Regions from separate parts of the Variovorax sp. RO1 genome, predicted to be linked through region 1. Evidence: riboswitches for the same ligand, from Rfam matches in the RefSeq annotation. Region 1 holds a riboswitch; the other holds the start of a gene.

What was found. A riboswitch is a leader RNA that binds a small molecule or an ion and turns the genes downstream of it on or off. The one in region 1 is predicted to bind glycine.
Region 2: another riboswitch for glycine. It lies ahead of CY658_RS27670 (ABC transporter substrate-binding protein); the one in region 1 lies ahead of gcvT (glycine cleavage system aminomethyltransferase GcvT).

Annotation. Positions count from the first base shown of each region.
Region 1 covers NZ_PKMT01000009.1:150,198-154,402, reverse strand. The annotation lists gene gcvP (aminomethyl-transferring glycine dehydrogenase) at 1-200, opposite strand, end outside; gene gcvH (glycine cleavage system protein GcvH) at 254-625, opposite strand; gene gcvT (glycine cleavage system aminomethyltransferase GcvT) at 697-1,869, opposite strand; glycine riboswitch at 1,917-2,021, opposite strand; glycine riboswitch at 2,034-2,124, opposite strand; gene CY658_RS30355 (N-acetylmuramoyl-L-alanine amidase) at 2,174-2,851, opposite strand; gene CY658_RS30350 (hypothetical protein) at 2,946-3,482, opposite strand; gene CY658_RS30345 (L,D-transpeptidase Cds6 family protein) at 3,579-4,058, opposite strand; gene CY658_RS30340 (MFS transporter) at 4,197-4,205, opposite strand, start outside.
Region 2 covers NZ_PKMT01000007.1:161,746-165,950, forward strand. The annotation lists gene CY658_RS27665 (NADP-dependent isocitrate dehydrogenase) at 1-1,271, opposite strand, end outside; glycine riboswitch at 1,538-1,663, shown strand; gene CY658_RS27670 (ABC transporter substrate-binding protein) at 1,798-3,381, shown strand; gene CY658_RS27675 (ABC transporter permease) at 3,405-4,205, shown strand, end outside.

The DNA.
Region 1 (4,205 bases):
GTGACGGGCGCGGGCAGGCGCATCGGCCGGGCGCGGCGGATAGCCGCCGGCACGATGCCGTCGATGAGCTCCGCGCGCGTTTCCGAGCCGATCACCGGCAGCATGCGCGCCTCGTCCGCTGCATCGATGCCGATGTGACGGGCGAGGAATTCTTCGGCGTTCTCTAGTTCTTGCAAAGAGGGAAGGGCGGGAATCGGCATGGCGGTGAAGGCTCGGGGGAAGAAGGAACGAAGGTGGCTGAAGACTCAGCGGATCAGGACTCGGCGGCGAACTTGTCGTAGGACGCTGCGTCGAGCAGGGCGTCGAGCTGTGCGGGCTCGCTCAGCTTGACCTTGAAGAACCAGCCGGAGGCCAGCGGGTCGCTGTTGGCCAGCGACGGGTCGGCGCGCAGCGCTTCGTTCACTTCGGTGATCTCGCCCGACACGGGCATGAACACATCGGCGGCGGCTTTCACGGACTCGACCACACCGGCGACTTCGCCCTGTGCGAAGGTCTTGCCGACTTCGGGCAGGTCGACGAACACCACATCGCCCAGCGCGTCCTGCGCATGCACGGTGATGCCGACGGTGGCGGCGCCGCCTTCGGCCGCCACCCATTCGTGGTCCTTGGTGTATTTGATGCTCATGAAAAAACTCCTCGTGGAAAAAATGGAATCGGGGTGCAGAGCCTAGCCGGGTCTGCGGTGTTCAGCTGCGGTCAGCCGCGGTAGTAGCGCGTCGGCACGAAAGGCATAGTCGACACCTCCATCGGCACCGGCTTGCCGCGCACGATGGCCTGCACGCGCGTGCCGGGCTCGGCAAAGGCGGCGGCCACGTAGCCCATGGCCACGCAGCGGTCGGCCGTGGGGCCGAGCAGGCCGCTGGTGACGGTGCCGATGTCGTGGCCTTCGAGCGACTGCAGCAGCGTGCCGTCGCGCACCGGAATGCGTTCCAGCGCCACGAGGCCGACGCGCTTGCGCGTGAGCGTCTCGTGGTCGGTGTGGCCGGCCGCACCCGAGGCGACGGCCGCCAGCTGGGCCAGCACCTTGGCCGCGCCCGGGAAGCCGCCTTCGCGCGCGCCGCCCGTGCGGCGCACCTTCTGGATCGCCCAGTTGAGCGAGGCTTCGACCGGGGTGGTGGTGGTGTCGATGTCGTTGCCGTACAGGCACAGGCCGGCTTCGAGCCGCAGCGAGTTGCGCGCGCCCAGGCCGACGGGCTTCACCTCGGGCTGCGCGAGCAGCAGGCGGGCGAGGGCGTTGGCATCCTTGCCGGCCACGGAGATTTCGAAGCCGTCTTCGCCGGTGTAGCCGCTGCGCGTGACGAAGGCGGCAATGCCGCCGATCTGCACCGCGCCGCCGGTCATGAACACGAAGCGCTCGATGCCGAGCGACAGGCGCGCCAGCGTGGCGGCCGCCTGCGGGCCTTGCAGTGCGAGCAGGGCATGGTCGGGCAGGGGCTGCACTTCGCAGCGCGCACCGATCTTGTCCTGGATGTGGGCGATGTCGGCCACCTTGCAGGCACCGTTCACGATCACGAAGAGCGAGCCGTGGCCTTCGTTGAAGAACATCAGGTCGTCGAGGATGCCGCCCTCGTCGTTCAGCAGCAGGCCGTAGCGCTGCTTGCCGGCGGGCAGGTCGACCACGTCGACGGGCATCAGGGTTTCGAAGGCGGCGGCGGCGTCGGGGCCGACGAGACGCAGCTGGCCCATGTGCGAGATGTCGAACAGGCCGGCCGCATCGCGCGTGTGCTTGTGCTCAGCCATGAGGCCGGCGGGGTACTGGACCGGCATGGAGTAGCCGGCGAAAGGCACCATGCGTGCGCCGAGCTCCACGTGGAGGTCGTACAGCGGTGTCTTGAGAAGTTGGGCGTCAGAAGCGGAGGAAGCGGCCACGGGGCACTCCAAAGGGGCAGTCGAAATCCATGGCTGCAACGCCATGGGCCACCCCTGCTGTCCGCTTTACCTGAGAGATTCGCCCCACGATCGGGGTTTGCTCCTTCGGTGGGCCGCATGCAATGCCACGGCCTCTCTCCAGCAAGGAAACGCCGGTGGTTGCCGGCGTCTTGTCAGTCCTTTTGCCTGAGCGTTCGGGGAACCCCTGCGCCTTCGGCGGCCCCGTCATGCGGGGCTCTCTCCTGACCCGGCGAGTGTAGTGGATCGCGGGGCCGGGGCTGGTGTCGAAGTGCTCGTGGGGGCCTCAGGTGTGGCAGCACCCCAGCGCCTGGGACGCTCTCAGTTGGGAGAGCGGCTTGGCGGAAGCGACCGCCACGGGAACGGCATCGGCTTCGCCGTTCAGCACCAGGTGCTTGAACCGTTCCCAATCGAACAAGGTGCCCGGATCGGTACGGCGGTCCGGGTCCAGCTTGGCGTGCGAAACCACGTGGGCCAGATTGGGGTACTTGGCCCAGCAATGGCGAACGATGCGGGCCGTGATTTCGACTTGCCAGTCGGAGAACGTGTCGAGCTCCTGCTTGTTCACGACCTCGATGCCCAGCGACCAGTGGTTGACGCGCTTGGCGCCGTCGTTCACATCGGGGTGCGAGGCCGCATTGCGCACGTGCCATGCCGCGAGCGCCTCCGGCACGCAGGCCCAGACGAGTTCGCCGTGCTGGTCTTCGTCTTCATCGGGAACCAGCCAATGGAACGACGCGGCGTCGGTCGGTTTTTTCATGACCGAGATGGCGCCGGAAGACGATCCGCCGGCCGTGGCATGGATGACCACCGTGGTGATGCCCATGATCGGATCGACCGATCGCTTCGTCGTGCACGTCGGCCAGTAGGGCTGCACGCCGGGGTACCAGGGCTCGTTGAGGGAAACCTCTCCTGGTCGTTTCGACTTGGGAAGCGTGAAGTGATAGCTCTTCGGACTCGGCATGCTGAACCTCCTTGTTTTGGGAACTGAGTTCTAGCAAGGGGCCCTCTGGGCCCGCGTCCCCTGGATGAGGGATGGCGACCTCTGGCCGCCAGGTTCAGTGCACGGTTTCGGCCAGCGGCAGCAGCTTGTCGATGCGCTCGCGCAGCGAGTCGGCGCGCTCGGGGCCGGCGGCTTTCTCGATCTCGGAGAGCATGAGCGCGGCGATGGTCAGCATGGCCTCGCGGTCGCGCGCCTCGCGCAGGGCGTCGCGCATCTGGTTGGCGAAGCGCGGGTCGCGGCGCACGAACATGCGCTCGCAGATGTCGAACAGGAACATGCGCGTGGTGGCCAGCGAGCGCTTGCCGTCGAAGCTGTCGGCCGATGTGGCGACCTGGATCGGTTCGGCGGCGGGGACGGGTGTGGGGGCCGGCGTAGGTTGCACCGGGGCCGGTCGCGCATCCTGCAGATAGCCCCGCTGCATCAGCCCCTGGATCGCCTGCTCGGCCTCGACGCGGCTGGGGAACAGCGGGCTGAAGTCGGTCAGCGAGCGCCGGCCGTCGGCCATGAGCAGCAGGGCGCGCTCACGCTGGCTGAGCGTGCGCTGCCCGGCCTGGAGTTCGTCGCGTGCCTTCTCGGTCTTGGTGGGAAACATGGCGGCCACAGCTTTCGGAGGTCGAAGGCTGCAGCATCGTTGCAAGTGGTGACACCTTCGTGAACCATTTGCCTACAGAGGGCATGCTGACGCGCGTCAGTTGCCCGCGCTGCTTTCCTTGCGGATCAGCCAGCGCGTGCCCACGCGCTGTAGCTCGAGCGTCTTGCGGTCGGTTTCGGTGAGCGCGTCGGCGCGGTAGACCTGCCGGAATTCCGCACTGGCCGACGTGCCCTGGATGCTGATCACCAGCCCCTCGATGCCCACGCTGATGCGCGACTTGCCCGTGATGCGGGTGCGCCGGTCGGCCTCCCAGCGTTCGCGGGTTTGGCTGCGTGCGGGGGTGAAGTCGGGCGCGTAGGCCGCGAGGTAGCGCTCCACGTCGCGGGCGGACCAGGCCGCAGCCCAGGCGCGCACGGCGGTTTCCACTTCGGCGAGGGTGGCGACGGGGTTGGCCGAAATGACGGGTGCTGCCGCAGACGACGGCACAGGCGCAGCGGCCGGCGTGGCCGCGAAACCGGCCGTGGCCAGCAGCGCGGCGGCGGCGAGGCTGCAACCTTGGGCGGCGATTCGATGCATGGCGTCCTTTTCCTTCTTCGGGTCTGTCAGGCTCGACGTCGAAGCTTGCGTCGATTCTGGCAGTGAAAGAGGGGGCGCGTGGCGTTGAATCGCCCACGGATTTCAGTGGGCTGTTGTTCAGAGCGCGAGGGCTAGAACTCAGGCCGC
Region 2 (4,205 bases), on a different contig from region 1:
GAGCCGTACTCTTCGGCCTTCTGGGCCATGAGGCCGACGTTGGGCACGGTGCCCATGGTCTTGGGGTCGAAGGCGCCGTGCCACTTGCAGAAGTTGATGATCTCCTGGTAGATGCGGGCGAAGGTCGATTCGGGCATCACGGCCTTGACGTCCTTCAGGCGGCCGTCGGCACCCCACATCTTGCCGCCGTTGCGGATCATGGCGGGCATCGACGCATCGACGATCACGTCGTTGGGCGAGTGGAAGTTGGTGATGCCCTTGGCCGAGTCGACCATGGCCAGCTCGGGGCGGCCTTCGTGGCAGGCGTGCAGGTCGCGCTTGATCTCGTCCTGCGTGCTCTGGGGCAGCGTGGCGATCTTGTTGTACAAGTCGACCATGCCGTTGTTGACGTTGATGCCCAGCTCGTCGAACAGCTTGCCGTGTTTCTCGAAGGCTTCCTTGTAGAAGATCTTCACGCAGTGGCCGAACACGATGGGGTGCGAGACCTTCATCATGGTCGCCTTGACGTGAAGCGAGAACATGACGCCGGTCTTGTGCGCGTCTTCGATTTCCTTTTCATAGAAGGCCAGCAGCGCCTTCTTGCTCATGAACATGGAGTCGATGATCTCGCGGTCGAGCAGGGCGACCTTGGGCTTGAGCACGATGGTCTTGCCGCTCTTGGTCAGCAGTTCCATCTTGACGTTGCGCGCGCGGTCCAGGGTCATGGACTTTTCGCCGTGATAGAAGTCGCCGCCGTGCATGTGCGAGACGTGCGAGCGGGAGGCCTGGCTCCACTCGGCCATGCTGTGCGGGTTCTTGCGGGCGTATTCCTTCACGGCGCGGGGCGCGCGGCGGTCGGAGTTGCCTTCGCGCAGCACGGGGTTCACGGCGCTGCCGGTGCACTTGTTGTAGCGCGTGCGGATGTCCTTGTCCTCGTCCGAGGTCGGGTTCTCCGGGTAGTCGGGAATCTTGTAGCCCTTGCCCTGCAGTTCCTTGATGGCCGACTTGAGCTGCGACACCGAGGCGCTGATGTTGGGCAGCTTGATGATGTTGGCGTCAGGCCGCAGCGTGAGCTTGCCCAGTTCGGCCAGGTTGTCGGGCACCTTCTGGTCGTCGCTCAGGAACTCGGGGAATTCGCCCAGGACGCGGGCGGCCACCGAGATGTCGCTCGTCGTCACGTTGATGCCGGCCGGCGCGGTGAAGGCGCGCACGATGGGCAGGAAGGCGTAGGTCGCCAGCAGCGGCGCCTCGTCGGTGAGGGTGTAGACGATGGTGGGTTGCTTCGTGCTCATGCGCTTGCTTCCGTAGGTTCTGGGTTGTCGAGAGGGCTGAAATTTCATTGGGCGAAATGGACTTTCGCCGGAGCCCCCCATTGTCGCCCGGTCGGGCCGGGGCGCGGTCGGAGAAACCCCGATGACCCCGCTGCCGCGGCCCATGCCACCGCGTGGCACGCAAACTGCTTTGAAGAAAGCATCCAGGAGAAATGCCTGGCTCGATGCGTCGAGCTGGTGCATTACCGAAGGCGATAGCCCATAACGCTCAGGTCCCAAGACTGGATTTTTCTAACGCTGGAGAGCGCTGACCGGCCCCCTTGCAGGGGACCGAGGGCAGCCGCCGAAGGGGCAAGCCCTGCGCGATGTGCGTGCAGGGTGAATCTCTCAGGCAAAAGGACAGCAGGGGCACGCCGCGCGATGAGCGCGGTGTGTCCGTGTTCGCTCCGGAGCCTTTTTCATGACCTGTTTCCCGCACCGCCGCCCGATGCCTGCGCCCCCGGCGTTGCCCGCGCGCGCCCCTCTTTTTCAACCGGAGAACTGACCCATGCTGAAGACACGACAACTGAAAGCCCTGTTCGCAGGTGCCTTGCTGGCCGCGGCAGCGGCCTCCTCCTTCGCGCAGGACACCGGCAAGGTGCTGCGCCTCGTGCCGCAGTCCGACCTGAAGATCCTCGACCCGATCTGGACCACCGCCTTCGTCACGCGCAACCACGGCTACATGGTCTACGACACGCTCTTCGGCGTGGACGCCCAGGGCAAGGTGCTGCCGCAGATGGTCGACAAGTACACGACCAGCGCCGACGGCAAGACCTGGACCTTCACGCTGCGCAAGGGCCTGGCCTTCCATGACGGCAAGCCCGTCACTTCGGAAGACGTGCTCGCCTCGCTCAAGCGATGGGGCCAGCGCGACGGCCTGGGCCAGAAGATGTTCACCGCCCTGGACAAGACCGAGGCGGTCGATGCCAACAGCTTCAGGTTCGTCTTCAAGGAGCCCTTCGGCATGGTGCTCGATGCGCTGAGCAAGCCTTCGTCGAACCCGCCCTTCATCATGCCGGCGCGCGTGGCGGCCACGCCGGCCGACAAGCAGATCGACGACGCCACCGGCTCCGGCCCCTACATCTTCAAGAAGGACGAATACCGCCCCGGCGAAAAGATCGTCTACCTGAAGAACACCAAGTACGTGCCGCGCGCCGAGGCGCCGTCGGGCACGGCCGGCGGCAAGAGCGTGTACGTCGACCGCATGGAGTGGATCGTGCTGAAGGATGCACAAACGCAGGCCAATGCGCTGGCCAACGGCGAGGTCGACATGATCGAGTGGGTGCCCTCCGAGCAGTACACCGCGCTCAAGAACAACCCTGCCATCACGCTCGACAGCCCCGTGTCGAAGGGCTCGTTCGCGTTGCACCTGAACCACCTGATCCCGCCCTTCGACAACCCGAAGATCGCGCAGGCCGCCTTCATGGCCATCAACCAGGAGGCGCTGATGCGCGCCCAGCTGGTGCACAAGGAGCTGTACAACGGCTGCGCGTCCATCTACCCCTGCGGCTCGGCCTTCGCCTCCGACAAGACGGGCTACTTCACCGGCAAGCCGCAGTTCGAAAAAGCCAAGGCGCTGCTCAAGGAGGCAGGCTATGACGGCAAGCCCGTGGTGCTGATGTACCCGGCCGATTTCGCGGTGCTCAACAAGTTTCCGCCGGTGATGGCGCAGCTGCTCAAGCAGGCCGGCTTCAACGTCGACATGCAGTCGATGGACTGGCCCACGCTGGTCACGCGCCGCGCCAAGAAAGATCCGGTCGACAAGGGCGGCTGGAACCTCTTCATCACGGGCTGGGGCATTGCCGACAACATGAACCCGATGTTCTTCGCGCCGCTCACGGGCAATGGCGAGAAGGGCTGGTTCGGCTGGGCCACCGACGACAAGCTGGAGCAGCTCAAGTCCGACTTCCTTGCCAGCAGCGACGAACCCAAGCGCAAGGAGCTGGCCACCGCCATCCAGCAGCGCGTGTACGACACCGGCATCTACGCACCCATCGGCGAGTACAAGCCGCTCACGGCCTACCGCAAGGGCGTGGTGAGCGGCGTGGTGCGCTCGCCGGTCGCCGTGTTCTGGAACCTGAAGAAGAACTGACGCGGCCGGACCCGGGAGCCACCATGCTGCTTTTTCTTGCACGCCGCATTCTCTCGACCGTGCCGGTGCTCGTCATCGTCGCGCTCATCGTGTTCCTGATGCTGCGGCTCGCGCCCGGCGACCCGGCCGCCGCCATCGTGGGCGACAGCGGGACCAGCGAGAACATCGCCAGCGTCCGCGCGCAACTGGGGCTCGACCAGTCGCTGCCCGTGCAGTTCTTCCACTGGAGCGCGCAACTGCTGCAGGGGAACCTGGGCGAGTCGTACTTCATGAAGAAGACGGTGGTGGAACTGATCGGCCAGCGCATCGAGGCTACGGTGTCGCTCGCGGCCGTGACGCTGGTGGCCACCATCCTCATCGCGGTGCCGCTCGGCGTGCTCGCGGCGTGGCGCCACGGCGGCTGGCTCGACCGCATGCTGATGGGCTTCTCGGTCATGGGCTTTTCGATCCCCGCGTTCGTGATCGGCTACGTGCTCATCTGGATCTTCGCGCTGCACCTGCAGTGGCTGCCGGTGCAGGGCTACCAGCGACTGAGCCAGGGGCCTTTGCTGTGGCTCAAGCACCTGATCCTGCCGTCGATCACGCTGTCGATCATCTACGTGGCGCTGATCGCGCGCGTCACGCGTGCGGCCGTGGCCGAGGCGATGACCGAGGACTACATCCGCACCGCGCGCGCCAAGGGCATCTCCGAGACGCGGCTGCTGATGCGCCACGCGCTCGCCAACGCGGCCATTCCCATCGTCACGGTCATCGGCATCGGCATCGCGCTGCTGATCGGTGGCGTGGTGGTCACCGAAACGGTGTTCGCCATTCCGGGACTCGGG